2 regions of the Promicromonospora sp. NPDC050249 genome follow, and region 1 is predicted to be linked to the other one. Evidence: riboswitches for the same ligand, from Rfam matches in the RefSeq annotation. Region 1 holds a riboswitch; the other holds the start of a gene.
What was found. Region 1 has a riboswitch for FMN ahead of ribD (bifunctional diaminohydroxyphosphoribosylaminopyrimidine deaminase/5-amino-6-(5-phosphoribosylamino)uracil reductase RibD). Riboswitches for the same ligand answer to the same signal wherever they lie in the genome.

Region 1 (14,157 bases):
CCGTCGTACCCTTCCGCCACAAGGTCGGCTCCCTCGCCCGCGTCCTCGCCACCTCCGACGCCGACGCCGCCATCGTCTTCACCCGCACCCGCGGCGCAGCAGAGGACGTCGGCTCCGCCCTCATCGAAAAGGGCATCTCCGCCGCCACCATCTCCGGTGACGTCGCCCAGAAGGAACGCGAGAAGATCGTCGAGCGACTCCGCTCCGGCGCCCTCGACGTCCTCGTGGCCACCGACGTCGCAGCCCGCGGCCTCGACGTCGACCGCATCGGCCTCGTCGTCAACTTCGACGTCCCCGGCGAGCCCGAGGCCTACGTCCACCGCATCGGCCGCACCGGCCGCGCCGGACGCACCGGCGAAGCACTCACCTTCGTCACCCCCCACGAGCGCGGCAAGCTCCGCAGCATCGAGCGCACCATCCGCGCCTCGCTCGAAGAGGTCGCCATCCCCTCCCCCCGCGACGTCTCGGCCCACCAGGTCAAGCGCGCCCTCGGCAAGGTCGCGGCCCGCCGCGAAGCAGGCCGCCTCGAGATGTACACCGACCTCATCCGCGCCTACGCGGACGAGACCGGCACCGACCCCATCGAGATCGCAGCCGCCATGGCGGCGCTCGCGGTCGGCGACGACGGCCCCCGCGCCCGTGCCGAGCAGGAGGAGTACGAGCGCGAGCAGGCCGAGGCCAAGTCGGCGGCCGCCAGGCGCACCACGCGCGACGGTGACCGGCACGACCGGTCCGGCGACCGTGGTGCTCCGCGCGGCCGGTCCGAGGGCGACCGCGGCATCCGCCGTCCGGCCCGTGGCACGCGCTACCGCATCGCCGTCGGGCACACGCACGGCGTGCAGCCTGGCGGGATCGTCGGCGCGCTGACCGGCGAGGGCGGCATCACCGGCGCCGACGTCGGCAAGATCGACATCTTCGGCAGCTTCTCGCTGGTGGACATCATCGCGCCGCTGGACACCGAGGCGCTGGACCGGCTGGGCCGCGCCCGCGTGGCCGGCAAGCCGCTCCGCATCACGCTCGACCGCGGCCCCGCGCGTACCGGCGGCGACCGTGACCGTGCCCCCCGGAGCGGTGGCGACCACCGCCGTCCCGACGGCGAGCGTGGCCCCCGTGCCCGCACCACCCCGCACTGGGACGCGCGCACCAGCCGCTGATCCCGGCTGACGCTCGACCAGCAGTCGCATGACGACGGCGGTCGAGCTCCCCGAGACCTGATCTCGGGGGGCTCGACCGCCGTTCTGCTGTCCCGCTGCTTCTGGTCGAGCCTACTTCCGGTCGGGCGTGCCCCGGCCAGGCTCCTCGGCCTCGCCCAGCTCGGCGATGAGCGCCACCAGGCGGCGCGCCTCGGCCATGCCGTGCTCGCCGTCGGCTCGCTGGATGCCCATCACTGCGAGCACGTCGCCGTCCGCCAGGTCGAGGTGCACCCAGGGGTCGTTGGGCCCGAACCGCACGGTCACGATCTCGGCCCAGACGAGCCGGCGGCTCGTGGCGTAGTTGACCACGGTGAGGCCGCCCGGGTCCGGGACGGCGCGCACGGCGCCGAAGCGCCACGCGATCACGGCGCCCACCAGCCCGAAGACGATCATCGCCACGCGGTTGGCGGTGTCGGCGGTGCTCGACGCCAGCGCGACGAACGTGCAGCCGCCACCGGCCAGGATCGCCAGGGCGTACGCCGTCGGGGTGCCGAAGCGACCCCGGAAGGTGCGGAAGCGGTCACGGTCACGGCGAGGGGCGCTGCCTGCTGTCCCCCGACCCGTGCCCGCCCCCGCACCCATGAGGCCTACAACCGCGAGGCGTGGATCGACGTCACGATGATCGCTCGCGCGCCGACGTCGTACAGGGCGTCCATGATCCGGTTGGTCTCCCGGCGCGGGACCATGACGCGCACGGCGCAGGCGTCGCTGTGGTGCTGCGCCGAGACGGTCGGGGACTCCTTGCCCGGCGTGATCGCCACCGCCTCCTCGAGCCGCGACGCGGGGACCACGTAGTCCATGAGCACGTACTCACGAGCGGTGATCACGCCCTCCAGGCGGCGGGTCAGGATGTCGAGGCCGGCGGGCGGCTCGGCGTCCGACTGCCGGATGAGCACTGCCTCGGAGCGCAGGATCGGCTCGCCGAACACCTCGAGGCCCGCGGCCCGCAGGGTGGTGCCGGTCTCCACGACGTCGGCGATGACGTCCGCGACGCCGAGCCGCACGCTCGACTCCACGGCGCCGTCCAGGTGCACGATCGCGGCGGGCTCGACGCCCTGCTTCGCCAGGTGCTGGGCCACGAGCGTGGTGTACGACGACGCCACGCGCCGCCCGGCGATCTGGCTCACCTCGGTCACGGGGTCGGTCTCGCCCGGGCCGGCGGGCGCCGCGTACCGGAACGTGGACCGGGCGAACCCGAGGCCGAGGTGCTCGACGGCGTCGGCGCCCGAGTCGAGCATGAGGTCACGGCCGGTGATCCCGACGTCGACCGTTCCGGTGCCCACGTAGACCGCGACGTCGCGCGGGCGCAGGAAGAAGAACTCGACGTCGTTCTCGGGGTCGGCGAGCACGAGCTCACGGGTGTCGCGGCGCTGGCGGTAGCCCGCCTCGCGCAGCATCTCGGAGGCGGGGCCGGACAGGGCACCCTTGTTGGGGACGGCTATGCGCAGCATGTGGTTGTTCCTCTCTGGGTGTACGACGGATCTGGGCGCGAGACACGAGGTCCCGCTACAGATGCGTGTACACGTCCTCGAGGGTCAGTCCCTTGGCGACCATCAGGACCTGCAGGTGGTACAGGAGCTGGGAGATCTCCTCAGCGGTCTCGCTGTCCGACTGGTACTCGGCCGCCATCCACACCTCGGCGGCCTCCTCCACGACCTTCTTGCCTATCGCATGGACGCCGGCGTCCAGCTGGGCCACGGTGCCGGAACCCGCTGGACGGGTCTCGGCCTTCTCGGTCAGCTCGGCGAACAGGGTCTCGAAGGTCTTCACGGGCTCAGCCTAGTCGGGCGACGGGGGCGCCGGCCGTCCCTGTCCCACGTGGTGGCCACTCGCCGCTATGACGCGGGCCACTTCGACGGCAGCGCGCCGTCCTTCGCCGGGGTCAGGACGCCCTGGTACGGCGTGATCAGATGGAAGTCGTCGACGTCGTCCTGCTCCGCTGAGCCGTCGCCGAAGCCGTCACCCAAGGCTGCGGACAGGAGGATGATCACGGAGCCGTCCGCGCCGCCGAGACCGCTCGCCGGGTCGAGCGGGTCACCCTCGAGGTATGCCTCCCCGCTGCACGTCTGCGGCGTCGAGACGACGGTGATCTGTTCCCCGGGCGAGACCTCGAGCTCGGGCTGCGTCTGCGGGCGGCCCGACGGCGGATCCGGCCGCTCGAGCACCTCCTCGACGCTGACCAGCCAGCGGTTGGACTCGACGCCGTACATCTGCGCCGTGCCGTCCTGCTCCACCACGGTCCCCCGGAGCACGGCGCCCGCGTCAGCGGCCGCCTCCGCCGGGGTCTCGAAGGAGACCCAGTCGACGCAGGCGGCGGCGGACCCGCCCGTCGGATCGGACGCGGGGTCCTGCGACGGGTCCAGCGCCGAGTCCACGGTCTCCCCCGTGCCCGAGGGCTGCGCTCCCCCGGCCGGCTGCGCCGCAGCGCAGCCGGCGAGCCCGCCTGCCGTGACCGCCGCGACGGCGGCGCTGACGAGCGCCGTCGTCAGCGCCGATCGTGAGATCAGACGAGATGTCGACCGCCGAGCATGTGTGGTTCTCATACCCGGTACATGTGCCGAGGACCCCGTTCTTTCAGGCTTTGGTCGGTTTTTCTCCCGAGTCTGGGTGATGTCTTGGACGCTTGGCACACTATTAATGCAGGACGGGAGCGAGAGCCAGATCGCGCAGCGTGGCCGCCGTCGCGATCGCTGCCTCCACCGCCTCGGCCCCCTTGTCCTCCTTCGAGCCCTCCAGACCCGCACGGTCCAGCGCCTGCTTCTCGTCGTCGCACGTCAGCACTCCGAACCCGACGGGGACGCCGGTGCGCACGCTCACGTCCGTCAGGCCGGTCGTCGCCGCGGAGCACACGTACTCGAAGTGCGGTGTGCCGCCCCGGATCACGACCCCGAGCGCCACGACGGCGTCCGCTCCCCCGGCTGCCGCTCGTGCCGCCGCGACCGGCAGCTCGAACGAGCCCGGCACGCGGACCTCCGTCCAGTCGGCGCCCGACTCCCGCAGCGCCCTCCTGGCACCCGCCAGCAGCCCGTCCATCACCTGCTCGTGCCAGCTCGCCGCGATCACGACGACCCGCAGGCCGCTACCGTCCACAGTCACCTTCGGTGCTCCAGCGCCGCTCATGCGCATGCTCCTTCGTCCTCGGCCATGCTTCGTTCAAGGTTCGGTTCAAGGCTCGGCTCGAGCGCGAGCTCGAGGTCCAGCTCTTCGATGCGGTGGCCCATGACCACGCGCTTCGTCTCCAGGTACCGGTGGTTGTGCACGCCGCGTCCCACCACGAGGCCACGGCGCCCGACGACGTCGGTGCCCGCCGCCCGCAGGCCCGCGACCTTCTCCGGGTTGTTCGTCAGCAGCGTCACCCCGTCGAGCCCGAGATCCGCCAGGATGGCCGACGCCGCGCCGTACTCCCGCGCGTCCACCGGCAGCCCGAGGTCGACGTTCGCCTCCACGGTGTCCCGCCCGCCGTCCTGCAGCGTGTACGCCTGGATCTTCGCCGCCAGGCCGATGCCCCGGCCCTCGTGGCCCCGCAGGTACACGACGGCGCCGCCCTCGTCGGCGACCGCCGCCAGCGAGGCCTCCAGCTGCGGACCGCAGTCGCACCGCAGGGAGCCCAGGGCGTCGCCCGTCAGGCACTCGGAGTGCACCCGCACCAGCGCCCCCGCACGCGTCGCCTCCTCCTGCACGGAGCCCGCACGACGCGGACCGGACAGCGCGACGGGCGTCAGCGCCAGGTGCTCCGCGCCCGAACGCAGGTCCCGGTACGCCACCACCTTGAAGTCCCCGTGCCGTGTCGGCAGCGACGCCTCCGCCACCCTGAGCACGCGGAGGGCCGGGGTGCCGGCCCCATCGGCGGCCGTCGCGTCCACGACGTCGACCTGCGGGGCAGGGTCGTGCACCCGGCGCCACGCCACCAGGTCCGCGACGGTCAGCACCACGAGCCCCGTCTCGTCGGCCAGGGCCTGCGCCTCGGCCAGGCGCATCACGGCGCCGTCGTCCCGGACGAGCTCTGCGATGGCGCCCACCTCGCCCAGGTCCCGTCCCGCACCGCCCGCCAGCCGCACGAGGTCCACTGCTGCCTCGGTGTGCCCCGCACGCTCCAGCACGCCGCCGGCCCGCGCCCGCAGGGGCAGCACGTGCCCCGGCCGGATCAGGTCCCGCGGGCCCGCAGCCGGGTCGCCCAGCACGCGCAGCGTCCGCGCACGGTCCGCACCCGAGATACCAGTGGTGACACCCACCGCGGCGTCGACGGACACCGTGTAGGCGGTCCGTCGGGGGTCCTCGCTCCGCTCCACCATCAGCGGGAGCTCCAGCGCGTCCGCGCGGTGCGCGGGCATCGGCGCGCACAGGTAGCCGGACGAGTGCCGCACGGTCCAGCCCACCCACTCGGCGGTCGCGACGCTCGCCGCGAACACCACGTCGACCTCGTTCTCGCGGCCCGCGTCGTCCGCCACGAGGACGGGCCGACCGGCGGCGAGCTCGGCGAGGGCCCGCTCCACGAGGCCCGTGTCCACGGCGCCCTGGTGCATGACGTGCACCGTCCCGCCCGCGCTCATCGTGCGGCCCCGGTCAGGTCGCCGACGCCGGCCGCCGTATCCGCTGCGGTCGTCCCGCCCGGCACCGACATCCCCGCCGCGAGGAGCCGCTCGACGTACTTCGCGAGCACGTCCACCTCGACGTTCACGACGTCGCCCGGGACCAGCCGGCCGAGCGTCGTCGCGGCGAGCGTGGTCGGGATGAGCGACACCCCGAAGCCACCGTCGGACACCCACGTGACGGTCAGCGAGACTCCCGCCAGCGCGATGGAACCCTTCTCCGCGACGTACCGGGTCAGGGCCGCGGGAGCGGAGAACTCCAGGTCGTCCCAGCGCGGGCCGGGCGTGCGGCGCACCAGCGTCGCGCTGCCGTCGACGTGTCCCTGGACGACGTGCCCGCCCAGCCTCCCGTTCGCGGGCAGCGCGCGCTCCAGGTTCACCACGGAACCCGGGACGAGGCCCCCGAGCGAGCTGCGGCGCAGCGACTCGGGCATGACCTCCGCGACGAACGAGCCGTCCGCCACGGAGACGACGGTGAGGCACACCCCGTCGACGGCGATCGAGTCACCGGGCCGGGCGTCGGACGCGGCGAGCGGGCCCGCGACGGTGACGACGGCGTCCGCACCGTCGTCGCCGTCAGGCCGGACGAGCGCGACGACGGAGCCGAGCTCCTCGATGATTCCGGTGAACATCAGATCTCCTCCTTGGTGTGCCGGCTGAGCCGACCGGGCTGGGCTGACTGGACTGAATCGGTGGCCGCGCCGGCCTCGCCGGGCTGGGCCGGCTGGGCGCGGCGCGCTACCAGGAGCACGTCGTCGCCGAGCCGGGTCACGTCGTGGGTGGTGAAGCGTGCGGCGTCGCCGATCGTGGTGACGCCCAGGTCGCCGACGGCGGTCGCGCCCGCGCCGAGCAGCACGGGTGCCACGTACGCGTGGAGCTCGTCCACCGCGTCGGCGGCGAGCAGCGCGGTGGCCAGGGTGGGGCCGCCCTCCACGAGCAGGTGGCGCACCTCGCGCTCGGCGAGCTCGCGCAGGACGGCATCGAGGTCGTGCTCGGGCAGGTGCAGCAGGGCGCCGCCCGGACCGCGCAGTCGGGCGCCGTCAGGCACCTCGCGGCGCCCGACGACCACCCGGAGCGGCTGGTGCTCGAAGAGGCCGCCGTCGATCGTCCGTGCGGTGAGCGACGGGTCGTCGGTCAGGGCAGTCCCTGTGCCGACGGCGATCGCATCGACCTGCGCGCGGATCGTGTGGGCGTGGGCCCGTGCCTGCGGGCCGGTGATCCAGCGGCTCGTACCGTCCGCGGCGGCGACCCGCCCGTCGAGGCTGGTCGCCAGCTTGAGGGTCACGTAGGGGCGTCCGGTCCGGACAGCGTGCAGCCACTGGCGCAGCAGCTCCTCGCCCTCGTCGGCGAGGATGCCGGTCGTCACCTCGATCCCTGCGGCGCGCAGCCTGGCCGCGCCGCCCGTCGCCACCGGGTTCGGGTCCGCGACCGCGACGTGCACCGCGGCGACACCCGCGTCGATCAGGGCGTCGGCGCAGGGTCCGGTACGGCCGTGGTGGGCGCAGGGCTCGAGCGTGACGACCGCTGTCGTCCCCCGTGGGTCGACGCCACGCGAACGGGCGGCGGCCAGCGCCGCTGCCTCCGCGTGCGGTGTCCCTGCGCCACGGTGGAAGCCCTCGGCGACCGGATGACCGCCCGGGTCGAGGAGCACGCAGCCGACCCGCGGGTTCGGGCCGTAGGCCGGGCCCTGCGCGGCCAGCGCGAGAGCGCGGCGCATGGCGGTCCGGAGCGTCGTCGTCCCGAACGTCGTGGCCGCGTACGCCGCGGCGTGGCCCTGCGGTGGCTGGGTCATGCTGTCCTCCCCGAGCTTCGGTGCTCCGGGGTGGACGACGGGTGCGCGGACGAGGCCGGCCGGCCCTGCCCGCGCGCACGACGTCACGACGACGCGCGTCCCAGGGGACGGCGACGCCGCACGTGCTTCCTCCCATCCGGACTTTCACCGTCGGTCCTGGAGTTTCACCAGATCAACCGGTCCTCCTCGCGGAGGACGCGGGTCGCGGACTATAACCGCCGGCTCGGAATTACACCGACCCCGGAGCACGTGTGTGCGTACTGCTGCGTGCCAGCATGCCACAAACCTCGCGGCCGTCGGCATGGCTTGCGTCACACCCTGCCCGCTGTCCGCCGCCGACGGATCACCCACTCGGCCACCGCCGCGTTGATGACCCAGGCTGCGGTCATGAGCGCCGTGTTGGTTGCCGGACCCGGTACGCCCGCGACCACGATGTACGGGCCGAGCAGCAGCGCCTGCGTACCCGCGCCCATGGCCAGCGCGTACGCCCGCACCATCCATGCCCGGTGCGTCACGAAGTCGCGGCGCAGCGCCGCGCGCACCCCCAGAACCAGTGACATCACCATCACGACACCGACCACGTAGCGCACCCCGTTGACGACCACGGTGTCCTTGGCGGGCAGGTCGTAGAACGCAGTCATCCAGAGCCCCGTCAGCGCGACACCGAGCCCGGCAGGGAACAGGACGCGGCCCGCCAGCCGGTGCCAGCTGCGCCGCCGCAGGCTCGGGACGAACTGGAACGCGCCCAGCATGCTGTAGACGGTCACGCAGACGATGTGCACCAGCACCGGGACCGGCTGGGTCACGAACCGCGCGTTGTCGGCGGTGAGCACGGGGTCGGCGGCCAGCTCGGAGACGCGCGCGGCGCCGCCCAGCGCGGGGACGAGCGCGAGCAGGAGAAGGCCCGCGGGAACGAGCCATTGGCGGCGGCTGGTGAGCTTGGTCGTCACCTGGGATGTGGTCATGGTGCGAGCCTGCTCCGCAGGACCCCCGTGGGTCATGGGCCTGCGGACCAGTCTCGGCCTGGCCGAAAGTACGAGTGCGGGCCGCGTCAGGGCTCGCGCGTGGGGCGCACGGGGCGGAGCCGCCCCGTGTCGTACGCCCAGAGCGCCACCTCCACGCGGTTGCGTGCCCTCAGCTTGGTCATCATGTTCGCGACGTGGGACTTCACGGTGCTCAGCGTGACGAACAGCTCGCGCGCTATCTCGGTGTTCGTCCGGCCGACGGCCACCGCCAGCAGAACCTCCTCCTCGCGTGCGGTGAGGGGGTCCAGCGGCTGGGCGGGCAGGTCGCGCGGACCGGTGTCGGCGAAGGCGCGCAGGAGGCGCGTGGTGACGCTCGGGGCGATCAGGGCGTCACCGGACGCGGCGGCCTCGACCGCCTGGGCCAGGAGCGCCGGTCCGGCGTCCTTGAGCAGGAAACCGCGAGCCCCGGCGCGCAGGGCCGCGTACACGTACTCGTCCAGGTCGAACGTGGTGATCACGACGACGGCGAGCGGGTCAGCGACGCCGGGGCCCGCGAGCAGCCTGGTCGCCTCGATGCCGTCGACGTCCGGCATCCGGATGTCGAGCAGGGTCACGTCGGGGCGCAGGCGCTGTGCCAGCTCGACGGCGGCCCGGCCGTCGGCGGCCTGCCCGACGACCTCGATGCCCTCCTGGGCGTTCAGGATCATGGTGAGGCCCGTACGGACGATCTCCTGGTCGTCGGCCACGAGGACCCGGATGTTCCCGGTAGTCACGCGCCCGGCGGTCATGCGGCGCCCGAGAGCGGGAGGACCGCCTCGACGGTCCAGCCGGCCAGGTCCGGCCCGGCGTCGAGCGTGCCGCCCAGCAGTGCCGCACGCTCACGCATCCCGGCCAGCCCGTACCCGTCGTGGCCGTACCCGCCGTGGCCCGGAGTGGCCGGCGCAGCGCCGTCGTCGGACACCCGGAGCCGGACGGACGTCTCGCCGACGGCGACGCGGACCGCGATCCGGGTGGCACCCCGGGCGTGACGGCGCGCGTTCGTGACCGACTCCTGCGCGATGCGCTGCACCGCGCCGCCCACGGCCGCCGAGACCCGGGCGGGGTCGCCCTCCAGGTCGACCTCGACGCGCGGCACGGTGGGATCGGCGAGGCGTTCGACGTCGGCCAGCGTGGGCCCGGGAGCGAGCTCTTCCGCCTCGTCGGCACGGTCGCCGCCGCCCTCGCCGGGACGGAGCTCGTCCGAGCGCAGGACGCGGACCAGCGTGCGCATCTCGGCGAGCGCACGGGAGGCCTGCTCCTCGATCACCCGCAAGGCATCGGCAGCCGCTCCGGGATCGGTCCGCGACACGGCGAGCCCGGCCTGTGCCCGCACCGCGACCGCCGAGATGTGGTGCCCGACGACGTCGTGAAGGTCCCGGGCCAGTCGCTCCCGTTCGAGCAGCACCACCTGCTCGCGTTCGCGCCGGCGCGCGCCGGACCGGTACCGGAGCGCCAGGCCCAGCGCGAACGTCGAGCCGAGGATCAGACAGCCGATGCCCACGTCAGCGAGCGTGAGGAAGCCGAGCGCCGCGTTCAGCCCCATCTTCGCCAGGACCACCGCTGCGCCGAGCACCATCGCCCGCCCGCTCCCCCACCGGAACAGCGCGTACGCCAGGACCAGCACGAAGACGTTCGAGGCGAGGTCCAGGTCGCGACCGAGTACGAGCGCCGGCGCCGTCGAGACGACGAACGCGACGACGACCGTCGTCAGCGGGTGCGTCCGGCGCCACAGCAGCGTCGGCGCGAGCACGACGACGGTGGCGAGCTCCAACCACCGTCCCTGGACGTCCGTCCGCGTGACCGCCTCGATCATTGCCCCGGCCACGACAAGGGCGACGAGCACCCAGTCCCGCCACACGCGCACGGGCGGATCGGCGGGCCGCGGTTCGTCCCAGACCGAGCGGATGGCGGACACGCGCCCATGCTACGAGGGCCGGGGGCGTCGCCGGATCAGGCAAAAGTACGAGCCGGGCTCCCCCGGTCGGGGCTCTCGGTGACGTGGCTCCTGGGGAGGGCGTTGCGCAGCATGCGCTTGGCACACTTTTTTATGCGCGTGTCGAAGAGAACCAACACGAACGACCGGCGAGCTCCGCGTCCGCGCCGGCGGCTCAGCTCAGTGCGTGTGCCTGCTCGCCAGCTCGCGCAGCGTCGCGATCTCGGTCGGGATGTCCTCGGCCCCGTACACCGCCGAACCCGCCACGAAGACGTTCGCCCCGGCCTCGGCCGCGCGCTCGATCGTCTCTCGCGACACTCCCCCGTCGACCTGGATCCACACGTCGAGGCCGGACTCGCTCACGGCCTCCCGTGCGCGGCGGATCTTCGGCAGGGTGCCCTCGATGAAGGACTGCCCGCCAAACCCTGGCTCGACGGTCATCACGAGGATCATGTCGATCTCGGCGAGCAGGTCGAGGTAGGGCTCCACCGGCGTCGCGGGGCGCAGCGCGACGCCCGCCCGCGACCCGAGCTTCCGCAGCTCCCGCGCCAGGCGCACCGGCGCCTGCGCCGCCTCCGCGTGGAAGGTGACCGACGTCGCCCCCGCCTCCGCGAACGCGGGCGCCCACCGGTCGGGGTTCTCGATCATGAGGTGCGCGTCGAGCGGTATGGGCGACACCTTCGCGAGCCGCTCGAAGATCGGCAGCCCCAGCGTCAGGTTCGGCACGAAGTGGTTGTCCATGACGTCGACGTGCGCGTAGTCGGCGTCGGCGATCCGGCCGAGGTCGCGCTCCAGGTTCGCGAAGTCGGCGGACAGGATGCTCGGGGCGATGAGGGCTGCCATGATGCCAGCGTAGAGCGCGATTCTCTGCACCACCGAACCGCATACCCAACCGCGCAGTCCCCACAGTCCGGGAGCAACGATGATCCCTGAAGTGAACTACTGGGCAGTGATAGTGGCCACGCTGTCCACGCTTGTCGTGGGCTCGCTCTGGTACACGCCGAAGGTGTTCGGCACCCGCTGGATGCGGCTGGCGAAGGTGGACCCCAAGGCGGCAGAGGCGGCAGGCATCTGGCCCATCGTCGTCACCGTCATCGTCAGCTTCCTGACGGCGTGGGTGCTGGCCGGCGCCGTCTACATCTCGTGGGAGTTCTACCAGGGCGCGTTCCTCACGGCGTCCGTCGTGACCGCGGTCCTGCTCTGGATCGGGTTCACCGCCGCGCGCATGATCACGCACGACGCCTTCGAGGGCCGTCCCCCGGCGCTCACCTCCCTGAACCTGGCCCACGAGCTCGTGACGATCCTGGTCATGGCCGTGATCATCGGGGTGTGGCCGCCGGCGGGGGTCTGACGGAGCCGACGAGCGCGTCGACAAGGTTCACCCGCCGCGTGCCCCGATGCGTGTGACTCTGCACCGGTGAGCACGGATAACCTCCCAGCGTGACTGCTCCAGGGACCACCACGTCGGCGGACCGGAAGCGACGTATCCGGAGATCCAGTACCAGCAACCTCACGTTCATCGCCTGCATGGCCGTCATCGTCTCTACGTATCCCGCCTTCGCCACGTTCGACTACATCCGCGACCGGGTGATCCTCGAGGACCGCGGAGTCCAGGTCGACGCCTGGGTGGTCGACTACAACTGGGTGCGCAAAGGACCGGACACGGTGGTCGTCCGGCCGGATGATCCGCCGTACTTCGAGGCGACTCTCTCTCGTGGCTCGAGTGACCTCGCGTTCAACGATCGGCTCGACGTCCTGTACGACCCCCGCGACCCTGGGCGGATCGTCGCCGTCGACGAGCCGCTGATCGACGGGCAGGTCCTTCTCTTTGCCGGTCTCGATCTGTTCGCGATCGTGTGCCTGCTCGCTGGGGTCGTTGCGGTCGGCGAGCTCCTGCGGCGTGCCGTGGCGCGGAGGAAGGAGGAGACTGCGCTCCCCCGTGACGAACCACCCGCAAGTCCGAGGACCCCTTTCCTGGCCACCTTGGAGACGTCCCAGGTCGTTCTCCTGCTGGTCGTCATGCCCGTTCTCAGCACCGCGGTCTTCGGTCTGCTCGCAGCGAGCTCCATCAACGACGCGACAGCACTCCGGACGACCGGCGTGACCACGCGAGGCGTCGTCGTGAAAAGCACCTGGGAAGGTGCCGGTGAGCTCGACGTCCGGTTCCCCGTCCAGGACGGCATCAAGCACAGCGCGCACGTCCCGGTGCAGGGCGGTGTGTTCTACGAAGGCGACTCCGTGGACATCGTCTACGAGCCGGCACGACCGACCAACGCTCGGTTGGCCCTGCCCGGGAGCAGGCCGGACGCGTCCTTGATCTACCTCGCGGTCTTCATCGCCTTCGGAGCGGCAGCAGCCGTGTCGGTCCCGACGGCGGTCGGCACGCTCGTCAGTCGCGTCAACCGCAGGAGCGGCGGGGGGACCTGAACCGGAGGTTCACTGACCGACGAGTCCGGCTCACGCCGTCCGGCGCAGCAGCGTCAGGTGCATCGCGTCCGTGCCGTGCACGTGCGGCCACAGCTGGACGTCGTCGCGGTCCGACAGGGGAATCTCCTCGCCTGCGCCACCGGCGCTGACCACGGACCGCACGGCGGCGGCCGTGTCGAGCCGCTCGACGTCGTCGCGCTTCTTCAGCACGTCGGAGACCACGAGCTGCGTCTCGGCGAGGTGCGGGGAGCACGTCACGTACGCCACCACTCCCCCGGGCCGGACGGCGTCCAGCGCCGAGGCGAGCAGCTCGCGCTGCAGCCCGGTCAGCGCGGCGAGGTCCGCCGGCGTCCGCCGCCACCGGCTCTCGGGCCGACGGCGCAGCGCGCCCAGCCCGGTGCAGGGAGCGTCGACGAGCACGCGGTCGTAGGCGCCGGGCTCGTCGGCACCCACCTCACGCCCGTCACCGGTGCGCACCTCCTCGACCGCGCCCTCGGGCATGGCCGCGAGCGCGTTCGCGACGAGGCGGGCACGGTGCGGCGCCACCTCGTTGGCGACCAGCGTCGCGCCGCGCTGGGCGGCCAGCGCCGCCAGCAGGGCCGCCTTGCCGCCCGGGCCGGCGCACAGGTCGAGCCAGCGCTCGTCACGGCCCTCCAGGGGCGCGTCCGCGAGGGCGAGGGTCACGAGCTGCGAACCCTCGTCCTGTACGCCGGCGAGGCCCTCCCGGATCGCGGGGATCCCCGCGGGGTCCGAGCCCTCCAGGCGCAGCGCGGTCGCTGCCCAGCGCCCGCCCACCAGGTCGGCGTCGCCCCACGCGGCGTCGTCCGAGGCGTCGACCAGGCCAGGCCGCGCCACGAGCGTGACGCGCGGCGACACGTTGTCGGCGGCCAGCAGGGCCCCGATCTCGTCCACGTCGCGGCCGTTGCCCGCCAGCGCCTCGCGCATCGCCCGGGCGATCCACATCGGGTGGGACTCGGTCGCCGCGAGACCGGCCAGGGCGTCCGGCGCCTCCTTCGTGAGCACCGAGAGCCACTCGTCGAGCGAACGCTCCGACACCCGGCGCAGCACCGCGTTCACCATCTGCGCGGGCCCTGCGCCCACGCGGTTGCGCGCGAGCCCCACCGTCTCGGAGACGGCGGCGTGCACGGGCACCCGCATGCCGAGGACCTGGTGGGCACCGAGCCGCAGGACGTCGAGCAGCGCCGGGTCCAGCCCGGGC
Region 2 (14,157 bases), on a different contig from region 1:
GCGATCAGCGCGCCGAACTTGGGAGAGAGGCTGAGCACCAGCGCACCGAACGCGGCGACCCAGTACGCCGCCGTCGAGTACACGCGGGACGCCGCCATGACGCCGATGTTCTCGGCGTAGGTAGTGGTGCCGGAGCCGCCGCCGAGGCCGGCGAGGGTCGTGGCGACGCCGTCGGCCAGGAGTGCGCGCCCGGTCAGCGGGTCGTAGTTGCGGCCGGTCATCGCGGCCACCGACTTCACGTGGCCCACGTTCTCCGCGATGAGCACCAGCACCACCGGGAGGAACAGGCCGAGCACGTTCGGGTCGAACGACGGCGCGACGAAGTGGGGCAGGCCGACCCAGGCCGCGTCTCCCACCTTCGAGAAGTCGACCTCGCCGCGCACCGCGGCGACGGCGTACCCGATGACGACGCCGAGCAGGATCGCCAGGCGGCCAAGGAGACCGCGGAACAGGACTTGGATCAGGAGGATCGAGGCGAGGGTGATCACTGCGGTCACCGGGGACACCTGGAAGTTCTGCCACGCCACCGGCGCCAGGTTCAGGCCGATCAGGGCCACGATCACACCCGTCACCACGGGCGGCATGGCGATCTGGATCCAGCGCGGCCCCGCAAAGTGCACCACCACGCCGACGAGGGTCAACAGCAGGCCGGTGGCGACGATGCCTCCAAGCGCCACCGACTGCCCACCGGACGCCGTCGCCGCCGTGATCGGCGCGATGAACGCGAAGCTGGACCCGAGGTAGCTCGGCAGCTTGTTGCCCGTGATCAGCAGGAAGGCGATGGTGCCGATCGCCGAGAAGAACAGCGTGGTCGCCGGGTCGAACTTCGTCAGGACCGGCACCAGGAACGTGGCGCCGAACATCGCGACGATGTGCTGCAGACCGATCCCGATGGTGCGCGGCCAGCTCAGCCGCTCGTCCGGGGCAACCACCTCACCAGGGGTGATGCGGGCGCCGTCGCCGTGCCGCTTCCAGCCGAGTCGCATGGTGTTGTCCTTGATCTCGCAACGGGGGTGTCGCGCGGATCCTAGCCGCAGGTACTGCGGTACTCACTGATCAGCTGGTCCGGGACAGGGGGCGGGCAGAGGAACTGCGTGTACCGCTCGTCGTCGTCCACGTAGCGCTTGAGCCAGGACAGGCTGTACCTCGCGATGGTCGTGCCGTCCGTCGTCGGCGCGGAGTGCGAGGCGTCACGCAGCTCCAGGTACGCCTTGTCGGCGTCCGCCGGCAGCGACTCGTAGAACCGTTCGGAGTGCGACCGCACCGGCGCGATGTTGTCGTCCTCTGCGCCGATGATCAGGGTCGGTGTGGTGACCTCGGGAAAGGACTTGTCGGTGTTCCACGCCGCCAGCGGGATCGCCGCCTGCAGCGCCGGGTAGTCCTTGGCGGCCTCCAGGCTGCCGCCTCCACCCATCGAGTGGCCCATCACGGCGAGCCGGCCGGGGTCGATCCGGTCCGCGAGCTCGGTGCGCTGCAGGTAGTCCAGCGCGGCGAGCAGCTGGTCGCCGCGTCGGTCGGGCGAGTCGGACAGGCGGAGCGTGTCGATGGTGATCACCACAAAGCCCTGCGACGCCAGGCGCGGACCCAGCCAGGCGACCGCTGCCTGCGAGGACCGGTAGCCCGGCGACACCGCCACCGCGCCGAAGGTGCCCTCGGAGGTGTCGACGGGGTAGTACACCGTGCCGCCGCCGAAGCCCTCGGCGGCGGCACGCGTGACGACCGCTGTCCCGATCTCGAAGGTGCCCCGCGCCGCCTCGATGCTCTCCACCGTCGGGTCGGGTCCGCGCTGATAGCTGTCGTCGGCGACGGCGGAGGGCACTGCTACGAGGGTTCCTGCGACGAGCGTGGTCGCCGCGAGAGCGGCTCGGACGGCACGAGAAAAGCTCTGCATGAGTTCTCCGATGTGTGTCACGGCAAGCACGGCCGCCACGACCATAAGAAGAATCTCTCCGCCCGGCCTGCGCTAGCGGTAATTCGCATCACAGGCCGGGACGGGGCTTATCAGCCGAGCTGCGGACGCACCTCGCGCGCGATCAGGTCGAGGTGGTCCAGGTCGGCCAGGTCCAGGATCTGGAGGTAGACCCGCTGGACCCCAGCGGCCTCAAGGGCCTTGAGCCGGTCCACGACCTCGGAGACCGTCCCGGCGATGCCGTGCTCGCGCAGCTCAGCGGGCTCGCGGCCGATCGCCGTCGCACGCCTGGTGAACTCGGCCTCGTCCTTGCCGACGACGGCGACCAGCGCGACCGACTGGACCAGCGACCCGGGCGCGCGCCCGGCGTCGGCCAGTGCCTTGTTGATGACCTCGATGCGCGGGCCGATCGCGTCGATCTCGGGGAAGGACTGGTTGTACTCGTCGCCGTACCGCGCCGCGAGGGCGGGTGTCCGGCGCGGGCCGCCGCCACCGATGAGCACGGGGATCCTGGACTGCTGGGGCTTCGGCAGGGCCGGCGAGTCGACGATCTCGTAGTGCTCGCCGGAGAACGAGAACTTCTCCCCCACCGGGGTGCCCCACAGGCCGGTGATGACGGCGAGCTGCTCCTCGAGGATGCCGAACCGCTTGTCGGGGAACGGGATGCCGTACGCGCTGTGCTCGGCCCCGAACCAGCCGGTGCCGAGGCCGAGCTCCACGCGGCCGCCGGACATCTGGTCCACCTGCGCCACCTGGATGGCGAGGACGCCGGGGTGGCGGAACGTCGCCGAGGACACCAGCGTGCCGAGCCGCACGGTCGACGTGTCGCGGGCGAGGCCCGCGAGCGTGATCCAGGAGTCGGTGGGGCCGGGCAGGCCGTCGCCGTCGCCCATGGCGAGGTAGTGGTCGGACCGGAAGAACGCGCTGAACCCGAGGCGCTCGGTCGCCTGGGCGACAGCGAGCTGGTCGTCGTACGTCGCGCCCTGCTGGGGCTCGGTGAAGATGCGCAGGTCAAGAGTCATGACCTCAACGATGCCACGCCCCACCGACGTCGGCTGCGAGCGACCAAGGCAGTCAGTCGAAGGCGGGGTCCGTCGTGCGGGAGCGCTTGATCTCGTAGAAGTACGGGTACCGCGCGAGCGTCACGGAGGCGTCGAACAGGGCGGCCGCCTCCTCGCCGCGCGGGATGCGCGTGAGCACCGGGCCGAAGAACGCGACGCCGTCGACGTGGATGGTGGGCGTGCCGACGTCGTCGCCGACGGGCTTCATGCCGGACTCGTGAGAGACAGCGAGCGCCGTGTCGTAGTCGGTGGACGTCGCCGCCGCGGCGAGGTCGGCGGGCAGGCCGGCCTCGGCGAGCGCCTCGACCGCCACCGCGTCGAAGTCCTTGTTCTGCTGGTTGTGGATCCGGGTGCCTGCTGCGGTGTAGAACGCGGAGAACGCCTCGGGTCCGTGGTCGGTCTGGACCGCCGCGGCGATGCGGCCGATGCCGCGTGACCGCTCGATGCGCGCCCGGTACCCGTCGTCGATGTCCCTGTCCTTGTTCAGCAGGTAGAGGCTCATCAGCTTGAAGGTCAGGTCGACGTCGCGGAGCCGCGCCACCTCGAGGGCCCAGCGCGACGTGATCCAGGCGAAGGGGCACATGGGGTCGACGTAGACGTCGACGACGGGCTTGGCAGCGATCTCGGTCACGCCCGCAGACTACGCTCACTGCGTGACCGGGATCCGTTGGGCGAGTCTCGCCACCGTCGTCGGCGGTGGGGTGATCTTTCTGGTGTGCCTTGTCGGAGTTGTACTGGGTCATCCGTGGTCGGCGGTACCCGGTGGCCTGGGCCTCCTGATGGCCGTACGCGAGGTGCGCTACCTGCACAGACTGCGGTCCGGCAAGATCTCGGACCCGGAAAACTAGCGCCTTGACCACTACATATCGCTCAAGGATTTTTCCCGCGCCCCGAGGGGTACGCGGTAGCCTGCCTGGCATGACCGCCGTCCGTACCCACACGCATGCGCAGGCAGTAGACGTCGCGGTGGACCTGTTCACCCGGCAGGGGTACGAGGGGACCACCGTCGAGGAGATCGCCGACGCCGCAAAGGTCAGCCGGGCCACCTTCTTCCGCCGGTACCGCTCGAAGGAGGACGTGGTCTTCGCCGACCACGAGCTCCTGCTCGAGGAGGTGGTGGTGATGCTGGCCGCCACCCGCCCCGACGCCCGCACCAGTGAGGAGTCCGGGCACGACCTCGGCCGTGCCTGGGACCCCGAGATCGACCCGTACCTCGAGGTGTGCCGCGCGGCACGCATGGTGTTCGACCACCACGTGGGCCAGCGTGAGACGTCGCTCGCCCGGTACGCCCTGCTGCAGCAGGTCCCTGCCCTGCGCGACCGTGAGCTCATCACCACGCACCGCTACGAGCGGGCGTTCACGCACTACCTGCGCGACACGCTGCCGCCGGAGCGGTCGACGTCCACGGCGTCGATAGCGTTCGCCGCGTCCGTGGTCGCCGTGCACAACGCGATACTGCGGCGCTGGCTGCGCACGCCGTCGCTCGAGCTGCGGCCCGAGCTGGAGGAGGCGTTCGCCGACCTGCGGCGGGCCGCCGTCCTCGGCGCCGGCGGCCACGCTCCAGCGAGCGGCAGCGCGCCGTCCGGCCGCCGTGTGGTCGTGACCGTCGTCTCGGGCGGTGCCGGGCCGGACGAGGTGGCTCGCGCGGTCCGGGAAGCGCTCGCCTAGCACGCGCCAGGCACTTCCGGCCGGGAATGGCGTCGTGGCATCCTGTGTTCCGCAAGCAAGCAGTGCAGTAGTTCAAGTGCAGCAGATGCACACGTGCTCCGGGGTCGGTGAAATTCCGAGCCGGCGGTGATAGTCCGCGACCCGCGTCGCTCCTTCGGGAGAGGCTCGGTTGACCTGGTGAAACTCCAGGACCGACGGTTAAAGTCCGGATGGGAGGAAGCACGTGCGGCGCGCGCCGTCACCCCTCGGGGTGCCCTCTCGCGTCGTCGTCGGTGTCCTGGTGGCGCGCCGACCCTCACCCCGGAGTCCCCGTGTGCGGACCTTCGGAGAGGGAAGAGACATGGACTGGTTCCGCGCCGCCTATGACGCGACGTTCCTGGTTGCCGACCAGCAGATCTACTGGCGAGAGGTCATCGGCAACCTGTTCGGCCTGGCGTCGGCGCTCGGCGGCCTGCGCCGCAAGGTGTGGGCCTGGCCGGTGGGCATCGTGGGCAACATCCTGCTCTTCACGGTGTTCATGGGCTCATGGTTCGGTGACGCGACGCGAGCGGACATGCTGGGCCAGGCCGGCCGGCAGATCATGTTCATCGCCGTCTCGATCTACGGCTGGTACCGCTGGCGCCAGACCCAGCGCATGGGCGGCGTCGGCACGGTGGCGGTCCACCCGCGCTGGGCCTCCTGGCAGGCCCGCGTGGGCCTGGTGACCGGCATGTTCGCCGGCACGCTGCTCCTGACCCCGCTCTTCCGGACCCTCGGCTCGTACGAGCCGGTCTGGGCCGACGCCTGGATCTTCACGGGCTCCGTGCTCGCGACCTACGGTATGGCCAAGGGCTGGGTCGAGTTCTGGCTGATCTGGGTGGCCGTCGACCTGGTCGGCGTCCCCCTGCTGTTCTCGGCCGGGTACTGGGCGACCGCGCTGATGTACGTCATCTACGGCCTGTTCACGCTGTTCGGGTTCTTCGCGTGGTGGCGCATCAGCCGCCGCGAGGGCGCCGAGCCGGACGACGCGGCGGTCGCCACCGCCTGAGCGCCCGAGGGCGTAGCGTCGGGCTCCGTGACCTCACGGAACCGCACGGCCAGGATCGGGATCGTCGGCTCGGGCTTCCGGGCCCGGACCATGCTGCGGGTCCTGCAGGCGCTGCCCGACCACTTCGAGGTGGTCGGCGTGGCCACCCGCAACGCGGCGGACCGCGCGGGGCTGGCGGCCCGCGGCCTCACCGCCGCGGGCCTGCCCGGGCTTCCCGCGCCCGCCTACGCCTCGGTGCCCGAGCTGCTCGCCGGCGGCCGGCCCGACGTCGTCCTGCTGACCCTGCCCGCCGGCGCGGCCCAGCCGGTGATCCGTGACCTCGCCGCAGCGGGCGTCCCCGTCCTGACGGAGACGCCCGCTGCGGGCACCGTCGAGGAGCTGGTGGCGCTGCAGCGGCTCGTGGACGACGGCGCCTGCATACACGTCGCCGAGCAGTACCACCTGGAGCCACTGGTCGGGGCGCAGCTCGCGGTCGCGGGCTCCGGACTGCTGGGCACCGTGACGGACGCGCACGTCTCCGTCGCGCACGACTACCACGGCGTCAGCGTGCTGCGCCGGGCCCTCGGCGTGACGTTCGAGGATGCGGTGATCACGGCCCGGCGCGACGCGCGCCGGGTGCTGCCGAGCCCCAGCCGCGCGGGCGATCCCGAGGACCTGGACCTCGTCGACACCGTGCACGCGACCGCGTGGCTGGACTTCGGCGGCCGGCTCGGCACCTACGAGTTCGACGACGTCCAGTACCGCTCCTGGGTCCGCTCCCCGACGCTGCTGGTCCGCGGCGAGCGCGGCGAGCTGCGCGACGACGTCGTGCGGCACGTCGGCGCCGACGGCCTTCCCCGGCGTTCCACGCTGGAGCGGGTCGCCGCGGGCGGTGCCGGCAGCCACGAGGGCCTGTACCTGCGCGGCTACACGCTCGACGGCGGCTGGCTGTACCGCAACGAGTTCCGACCGGCCCGCCTGCCGGACGACGAGCTGTCGATCGCACGCATCGTCGCCGACATGGCCGACCACGCCCTGCTCGGGGCACCGTCGCCGTACTCCGTGGCCGAGGCCGCGCAGGACCAGTACCTCCAGCTCGAGATGCGGCGCGCGGCGGCGTCGGGCGAATGGGTGCGGACCCGGCCGCAGCCGTGGGCCGGTGGGCGGGCCTGCCACCATGCCGACCGCACTCCAGCGTGAGACCTAGTATCGTTTGACCTGAGATCCAGTACCGGAGCACCATGGAACCATGACTCAGATCCCAGGTGTGACGGCGCCCGACTACGACGTCTCGCAACCGCTCGACATCGACTTCGCCGGCGCCTTCGCCGACGTGACGGAGGAGGAGCGGGCGCACCAGCTCGCCGTCCGCCAGTTCGTGCAGGACGAGGTCCTGCCGGTCATCGACGGCTACTGGGAGCGGTACGAGGTCCCGATGGACCTGGTCAAGCGCATGGCCGAGCTGGACTTCCTGCGCGACGGCGTGGACGTGCCCGGCTACCCGAAGATCTCCAAGATGGCCGAGGGCCTGGCCGCGATGGAGATGTCGCGCGGCGACGGCTCGGTCTCCACCATCTGTGGTGTGCAGGGCGGCCTCGCGCTGCGCTCGATCGTGATGCTCGGCTCCGACGAGCAGATCGAGAAGTACGCGGGCCCCATGGCCCGCGGCGAGATCCTCGGCGCGTTCGCGCTGACCGAGCCCACGCACGGCTCGGACTCGGTGGGTCTGGAGACGTCGGCCGTGCAAGAGACGCGGGACGGCGTCGAGGGCTACGTCATCAACGGCGAGAAGAAGTGGATCGGTCTGGGCTCGATCGGCGACATCTCGGTCGTGTGGGCACGTGGCGAGGACGGCCAGGTACACGGCTACATCGTGCCGCAGGACGCCCCCGGCTACGAGGCGACGACCATCGAGGGCAAGGTCTCGCTGCGCGCCATCCACCAGGCGCACATCGTGCTGGACGACGTGTTCGTCCCGGCCGGGAACCTCCTGCCGAAGGCCCGCACCTTCAAGGACACCGGGCGCGTCCTGTTCGCGACCCGCCTCGGTGTCGCCTGGCAGGCCGTCGGCCAGGCCGTCGCGTGCTACGAGTCGGCAGTGGCCTACTCGAAGCAGCGGACGCAGTTCGGCCGCCCGCTGGCCGCGAGCCAGATGGTGCAGGAGCGTCTCACCACGATGCTGTCGATCCTCACGCAGATCCAGCTGCTCGTGAAGCAGATGACGCGGCTCGACGAGGCCGGGCAGCTCACGGGCCCGCAGGCCTCGCTCGCCAAGTACACCGCCACGCGGGGCGCCCGCCAGATCGCGGCGATCGCCCGCGACCTGCTCGGGGGCAACGGCATCCTGCTCGAGAACCGCGTGGCCCGGCACTTCACCGACATCGAGGCCCTGCACACCTACGAGGGCACCGAGAGCGTGCAGGCGCTGATCATCGGTCGCGAGATCACGGGCACCAGCGCGTTCGCCTGATCGCTCCACCAACAGGCCGGGGGTAGGGGAAACCCCACCCTCGTGCCGTGGGGCGGCAGCATGTCGCGGGGCCGCGCGTCGGCCTAGTGTCATGCACATGACCAGCGATGACGGCCCGACGCCGCCCCAGCTCCGCACCCTCGAGGACCGCGTCGCGCCCGCACTCGTCTCGGCCGCCGCGTTCTTCCGGGCGCCGTACGACGCGGCCACCTGGCGGGCTTTCGCCGCCCTCGCCGTCGGCTGGCTCTGGCACCTGACGGGCGGGGTGGTCCTGTGGGTCCTCGTCGCGGTGTCGGCGGGCCTCGTCCCGGCGCTCGGCATCGGGGTGCCGCTCCTCGCCGCAGCCCTGATCGGCGCACGGTGGTTCGGCGGGGTCGAGCGCGCCCGCCTCGCCGCCCAGACGGGAATCACGATCCCCGCCCCGCCGCCGCTCCGGGCCCCCGCCCGGCGCCGACTCGGGTCGACGCTGTGGGCGCCGGTCCGCGACAACCGCGCGTGGGCCGCCACCCTCTATGCCTTCCTCGCGATGCTGATCAGCACCGTGTCCTTCGCGGTCGCCGCGGCACTGGTCGGCGGGGCCGCCGCCGCGCTCGTGTTCGTCGTGCTCGGCAGGGACAGCGCCCTCGCGACCTGGTCAGGTCTGGCGTGGCCCGCCACCGTCGTCGGCGCGCTCTCCGGCGCCGTCCTGCTCGTGTGGGCCGCGGCCGCCCTCGCGCAGTACGGGTCGTACCTCGTCCTGCGCCTCGCGACGTTCCTGCTCGGGCCGTCCGCCGCGGACCTCGCCCACGCCCGCGCCGCCGCCGCCGAGCAGGAGACGCGCCTCGCCGAGGCGTCCGCCCACACCGCCCGGGAACGAGCGGTGGTCCTCACCGAGTCGCGCACCGCGGTCGTCTCGGCGGCCGACACCGAACGCCGCCGCATCGAACGCGACCTGCACGACGGCGCCCAGCAGCGCCTCGTCGCCCTCGGTGTCGAGCTCGGTGTGGCCCGCCGGCTGGCCGACAAGAATCCTGAGCACGCTGTCGCGGCCCTGGAGCTCGCGCACCGCGAGATCAAGGAGACGCTCGCCGAGCTGCGCGACCTGGTGCGCGGCATCCACCCCGCGGTCCTCTCCGACCGCGGGCTCGACGCCGCGCTCTCCGCCCTCGCGGGGCGCAGCCCGGTGCCCGTACGCGTCGAGGTCACCGGTGACCTCTCGCCCGCGAGCGCCGCCGCGCAGGCCGCCGCGTACTTCGTGGTCGCAGAGGCCCTGACCAACGTCGCCAAGCACGCGGGCGCCGACTCCGTCCGGGTGGTGGCGGTCCTCGTGCCCGACGACGACCCGGTGCGCCTGCGCATCACCGTGCACGACGACGGCCGCGGTGGCGCCGAGCCGTCCCACGGCAGCGGCCTCGAAGGCCTGCGTGGCCGTGTCCTGGCCCTCGACGGCACGTTCGAGCTCGACAGCCCGCCCGGTGAGGGCACCCGCCTGACCGTGGAGGTCCCGTGCGCATCGTGATCGCTGAGGACTCCGTCCTCCTCCTGGACGGGCTCACGCGGCTGCTCGCCGCCGAGGGGCACACCGTGACGGGGCACGGCACGGCGGACGAGCTCGTCCGCGCGCTCTCCACCCCCGACGTCGAGCTGCCGGACCTGATCGTCACGGACGTCCGGATGCCGCCGTCGCACACCGACGAGGGGCTGCGCGCCGCCGTGCACCTGCGCAGCCTGCACCCCGACCTGCCGGTCCTGGTGCTGTCGCAGTACGTGGAGCAGAGCTACGCGACGGAGCTGTTCGCGCGTGGCGCCCGTGGCCTGGGCTACGTGCTCAAGGACCGCGTCGCCGACGTCGACGAGTTCCTCGACGCGGTCGCCCGGGTGTCCGGCGGCGGCACCGTCGTCGACCCCGAGGTGGTCACCCAGATCATCGCGCGGCATCCCGGATCCGACCTCGACGTCCTGACCCGGCGGGAGCGCGAGGTGCTCGCGCTCATGGCCGAGGGCCGCTCCAACGCCGCCATCGCGGACCGCCTCGTCGTGGGGCTGGCCGCGGTGGAGAAGCACGTCACCAACATCCTGAACAAGCTCGGCCTCCCGCCCGCCACCGACGACCACCGCCGTGTGCTCGCCGTGCTGCGCTGGCTCGACCAGAACGGATCCCGCTCATGAACCAGCCATATCCCCAGGACGCCCCGGTCCTCGTCGACGCACCGGAACCGCCGCAGCGCGGCGCCACCGGCCGCGTCCTGGCGGCCGCAGGCGTCGCTCTCGCCCTCGCGGCGATCGTCCTCGGCGCACTGTTCCTGACCGACCTGATGATGTCGGAGACCCGCACCACCCACCGGTCCTACGACGCAGTGAGCACCGTCGAGCTCGTGGCCGACGGCGACGTCACGGTCACCGCCGCCGAGGGCGACATCGAGGTCGACGTCATTGCCCACAGCGGTCTGCGGGAGCCCACGTACTCGGCGGACGAGTCCGCGAGCCGGCTCGAGCTCACGCACCGGTGCGGGTGGTTCATCGCCCTGCCGCGCTGCTCGGGCGAGCTCGACGTCGCGCTGCCGGCCGGCACCGAGGTGGTGATCCGCACGGAGAACGGCGACATCGTGGCGACCGGCCTGGCCGGCGACCTGTCCCTGGACACGAGCAACGGCGACGTCGAGGCCGCCGGGCTCACCGGCCCGCTGGACGCCCGGTCCAGCAACGGCGACATCGACGTCAGCGACTCCCGTGCCGACGTGGACGCCTCGACGTCGAACGGCGAGATCTCGGTCGCCGACGTCGACGGCACGGTCACCACCGACAGCAGCAACGGCGAGATCACCATCGACTCGGTGACCGGCGACGCCTCGGCGGACACCAGCAACGGTTCGGTGGAGATCTCCGGGGTCGAGGGCGACGTCTACGGCGTGTCCAGCAACGGCGAGGTCACGGTCGTCGGCGACGGCGAGCCCGTGGCCCTGACGATCGACACGTCGAACGGCGACCAGATCATCGAGGGATCCACCGACCCGAACGCCGAGCGCACGGTCGAGATCCGCAGCTCGAACGGCGACGTGGCCTACCTCGGCAAGTAGTACCAGGCAGTAGTACCGGGCGGGCCCGTCATCCAGCACGTGCAAGGATGTGGCCGTGCCGAGCGCGTCAGACATTTCGCCAACGCCCAAGGCCGTGGGCAAGGACATCCTGCGGTCCGCCAACCATGTGCTCACCTCGTGGCCGGCCCTGTGGATCGGCTTCGTGCTGGCCCACGCCTGGATCATCCTGCAGGCGTGGGTCTTCGAGCCGCAGATCCTCGGCGACGTGGGCCTGTACGAGTGGTGGGTCCGCAACGGCATGAACACCGGGTCGTGGCCGGTCTTCGACTACGACTGGGTCTATCCGCTCGGCGCTCTCGCGCCCATGGTGGTCCCCGCACTGTTCACCGACTCCACGCACGGCTACGACTGGGTGTGGATGAGCCTCGTCACCGTCGCGAACGCCGGCGCGGTGCTGGTGCTCGGCCGGGCACGCCCGCGCGGACGGGTGGCCGTCTGGTTCTGGCTCGCGTTCCTCATGGCGCTCGGGCCGATCTGGATCGGCCGGCTCGACGGCCTGCTCGCGCCGATCATCCTCGTGGCGCTGCTCGTAGCGGCCCAGCGTCCGGCGGTCGCGATGACGCTGGCCACCATCGGCGCCTGGATCAAGATCGCTCCGGGTGCGGTGGCCCTCGCGCTGGCCGCGACGGCGTCGAGCGCCAAGGGGTTCGTCCGGAACGTGGTGCTGCCGGGCGCAGCGGTGTGCGCGGTGGTCGTCGGCGTCGCCATCGCGGGCGGTGGGCAGGACAACGTCCTCGACGTGTTCGGGGAGCAGGGCGACCGCCAGCTGCAGGTCGAGGCGGTCGGAGCGACGCCGTTCACGGTGGCACGCCTCTGGGACCCCTCGATCCGGGTCGAGTACGACAACGTCATCTACACCTACGAGGTGCAGGGCGCCCAGGCCGACGCCGTCGCCCAGGCGCTCGACGTCGCGCTCCCCGTCGCCGCGCTGCTGATCGCGGCGCTCGTCTGGTGGGCGGCACGACGCCGGCCCGACCGCGTCGGCGACGTCCTGCTGATCGGTGCCACAGCGGAGCTGCTGGCCCTCATCGTCTTCAACAAGGTGGGCTCCCCGCAGTTCATCGCCTGGATCGGGCCGCCCATCGCCGCGGCGATCGCGCTCGGGACCCGCAGCCAGGGCACCCGGCGCACCTGGTTCCTGCCCGCTCTCGGCACCATCGTGGTCGCCCGGCTCACCATGGAGATCTACCCGCTCCAGTACGGCGAGTTCCTCGGCGGATTCCCGCTGGCCACGAGCGTCGGGGCCCTGCGCAACGTGCTTCTCGTGGCCCTGATGATCGGGGCGATCGTCCGGCTGGTCCAGGTCGCCTGGTCGCGTCGGGCGGTCTCCAGAGCGACTTGAGGGACCGTTCAGCAGGTTCGTCGTGCCAGTCGCACGATGGCTCGGCTACGGTCGGGAACGTGACATCGTGTGTAGCGGTTACCGACTCGACGCCACCCGTTCCTCGGTTCGCCGCACTAAAGACTCCGTCCGGACATCGACGACCGGCAGGTTCGTAACGTGCGAGTAGCCATCGTTGCGGAGAGTTTTCTCCCGCAGGTCAACGGGGTCACGAATTCCGTCCTGCGGGTTCTCGAGCACCTGCAGGAGCGGGGGGACCAGGCAATGGTCCTCGCGCCCGATGCCGATGCCTCGATCGGTCATGTCCCTCCCTTCGTCAGCGGCGCCCCGGTCGTCGAGCTCGGCTCCATCGGCTTTCCCGGGTACCCCGACGTGCGACTCGTCGTCGGCAAGAAGTGGCGCACCGAGCGCACGCTGGCGACGTTCGCGCCCGACGTCGTCCACCTCGCGTCGCCGTTCATCCTCGGGTGGCGCGGCATCCTGGCCGCCGAGCGCCTGCGGCTGCCGAGCGTCGCCGTCTACCAGACCGAGGTGCCCGGCTATGCGGCGCGCTACGGTCTGGGTGGCTTCGAGCCGCTGCTGTGGAAGCGGGTGAAGGACATCCACGACCGCGCGACGATGACGCTCGCGCCGTCCACGGCGACCATGCGGCAGCTCGAGGACCACGGCATCCCCAACCTGCGGCTCTGGGGCCGCGGGGTCGACACGGAGGTGTTCCACCCGCGGTTCCGCGACGAGGCATGGCGCCGCAAGGTCGGCGCCGGCCGCGAGATCCTCGTGGGCTACGTGGGCAGGCTCGCCGCCGAGAAGCAGGTCGAGGCGCTGCGCGTGGTGCAGAACCTGCCGGGCGTGCGGCTCGTGATCGTCGGCGACGGGCCCGAGCGGGAGCACTTGCAGCAGGTTCTCCCGGAGGCCCACTTCACGGGTCTGCTGCGCGGGGCCGAGCTGTCGCGGGCGATGGCCGGCCTCGACGTGTTCGTGCACCCGGGCGAGCTCGAGACCTTCGGCCAGACGCTGCAGGAGGCGCACGCCAGCGGGGTTCCGGTCGTGGCACCCGCCGCGGGTGGCCCGCTGGACATCGTGCGGCACTCCCACGACGGCTGGCTGTACCCTCCAGGTGACCACGAGGCGCTCCGCGCCCGCGTCGTCGACCTGGTGGGCGACGAACGCAAGCGGCGCGCCTTCGGCACATCGGCCCGCGAGCGCGCCGAGGGCCGCACGTGGCACGACATCTGCTCCGAGCTCATGGGCCACTACGAGGACGCGGTCCGGGTGCACGCGAGAGCCGGCTCAGCGGAGGTTTGACTTGCGCATCGTCCACGTCGCGAACTTCTACAGCCCTCGTTCCGGGGGTATCCGAACCGCTATGCACGCCATCGCCGGGCAGTACGTGTCCCGGGGGCACGAACCCGTGCTCGTCGTGCCGGGCAAGCGGGACGGGGTATCGCTCGTGGACGGTATCCGGGTGGTCACCCTCGCCGCGCCGCGCGTGCCGTTCTCCGGCGGCTACCGCGCGGTGGTGCAGCCGGGCAAGATGCGCGGCCTGCTCGAGACCCTCGCGCCCGACCGGCTCGAGGTGAGCGACCGCACCACGCTCGCGGGGCTGGGCGACTGGGCCCGTGAG

Region 2: linked by a shared signal. The riboswitch ahead of pnuC (nicotinamide riboside transporter PnuC) and the one ahead of ribD (bifunctional diaminohydroxyphosphoribosylaminopyrimidine deaminase/5-amino-6-(5-phosphoribosylamino)uracil reductase RibD) in region 1 are both predicted to bind FMN.

The regions. Positions count from the first base shown of each region.
Region 1 covers NZ_JBFAKY010000023.1:27,952-42,108, reverse strand. The annotation lists gene AB0I32_RS18675 (DEAD/DEAH box helicase) at 1-1,154, shown strand, start outside; gene AB0I32_RS18670 (PH domain-containing protein) at 1,266-1,775, opposite strand; gene hisG (ATP phosphoribosyltransferase) at 1,781-2,644, opposite strand; gene AB0I32_RS18660 (phosphoribosyl-ATP diphosphatase) at 2,700-2,963, opposite strand; gene AB0I32_RS18655 (hypothetical protein) at 3,029-3,736, opposite strand; gene ribH (6,7-dimethyl-8-ribityllumazine synthase) at 3,828-4,313, opposite strand; gene ribB (3,4-dihydroxy-2-butanone-4-phosphate synthase) at 4,310-5,743, opposite strand; gene AB0I32_RS18640 (riboflavin synthase) at 5,740-6,414, opposite strand; gene ribD (bifunctional diaminohydroxyphosphoribosylaminopyrimidine deaminase/5-amino-6-(5-phosphoribosylamino)uracil reductase RibD) at 6,414-7,499, opposite strand; FMN riboswitch at 7,693-7,827, opposite strand; gene AB0I32_RS18630 (DUF2306 domain-containing protein) at 7,886-8,539, opposite strand; gene AB0I32_RS18625 (response regulator transcription factor) at 8,626-9,327, opposite strand; gene AB0I32_RS18620 (histidine kinase) at 9,324-10,493, opposite strand; gene rpe (ribulose-phosphate 3-epimerase) at 10,692-11,354, opposite strand; gene AB0I32_RS18610 (DUF1761 domain-containing protein) at 11,434-11,862, shown strand; gene AB0I32_RS18605 (DUF3592 domain-containing protein) at 11,952-12,938, shown strand; gene AB0I32_RS18600 (transcription antitermination factor NusB) at 12,969-14,157, opposite strand, start outside.
Region 2 covers NZ_JBFAKY010000008.1:187,655-201,811, forward strand. The annotation lists gene AB0I32_RS09045 (solute carrier family 23 protein) at 1-986, opposite strand, end outside; gene AB0I32_RS09050 (alpha/beta hydrolase) at 1,028-1,891, opposite strand; gene AB0I32_RS09055 (LLM class F420-dependent oxidoreductase) at 2,002-2,931, opposite strand; gene AB0I32_RS09060 (disulfide bond formation protein DsbA) at 2,984-3,601, opposite strand; gene AB0I32_RS09065 (hypothetical protein) at 3,624-3,818, shown strand; gene AB0I32_RS09070 (helix-turn-helix domain-containing protein) at 3,889-4,638, shown strand; FMN riboswitch at 4,728-4,865, shown strand; gene pnuC (nicotinamide riboside transporter PnuC) at 4,979-5,665, shown strand; gene AB0I32_RS09080 (Gfo/Idh/MocA family oxidoreductase) at 5,693-6,844, shown strand; gene AB0I32_RS09085 (acyl-CoA dehydrogenase family protein) at 6,894-8,114, shown strand; gene AB0I32_RS09090 (histidine kinase) at 8,212-9,612, shown strand; gene AB0I32_RS09095 (response regulator transcription factor) at 9,600-10,262, shown strand; gene AB0I32_RS09100 (DUF4097 family beta strand repeat-containing protein) at 10,259-11,170, shown strand; gene AB0I32_RS09105 (hypothetical protein) at 11,226-12,533, shown strand; gene AB0I32_RS09110 (glycosyltransferase family 1 protein) at 12,693-13,838, shown strand; gene AB0I32_RS09115 (glycosyltransferase) at 13,840-14,157, shown strand, end outside.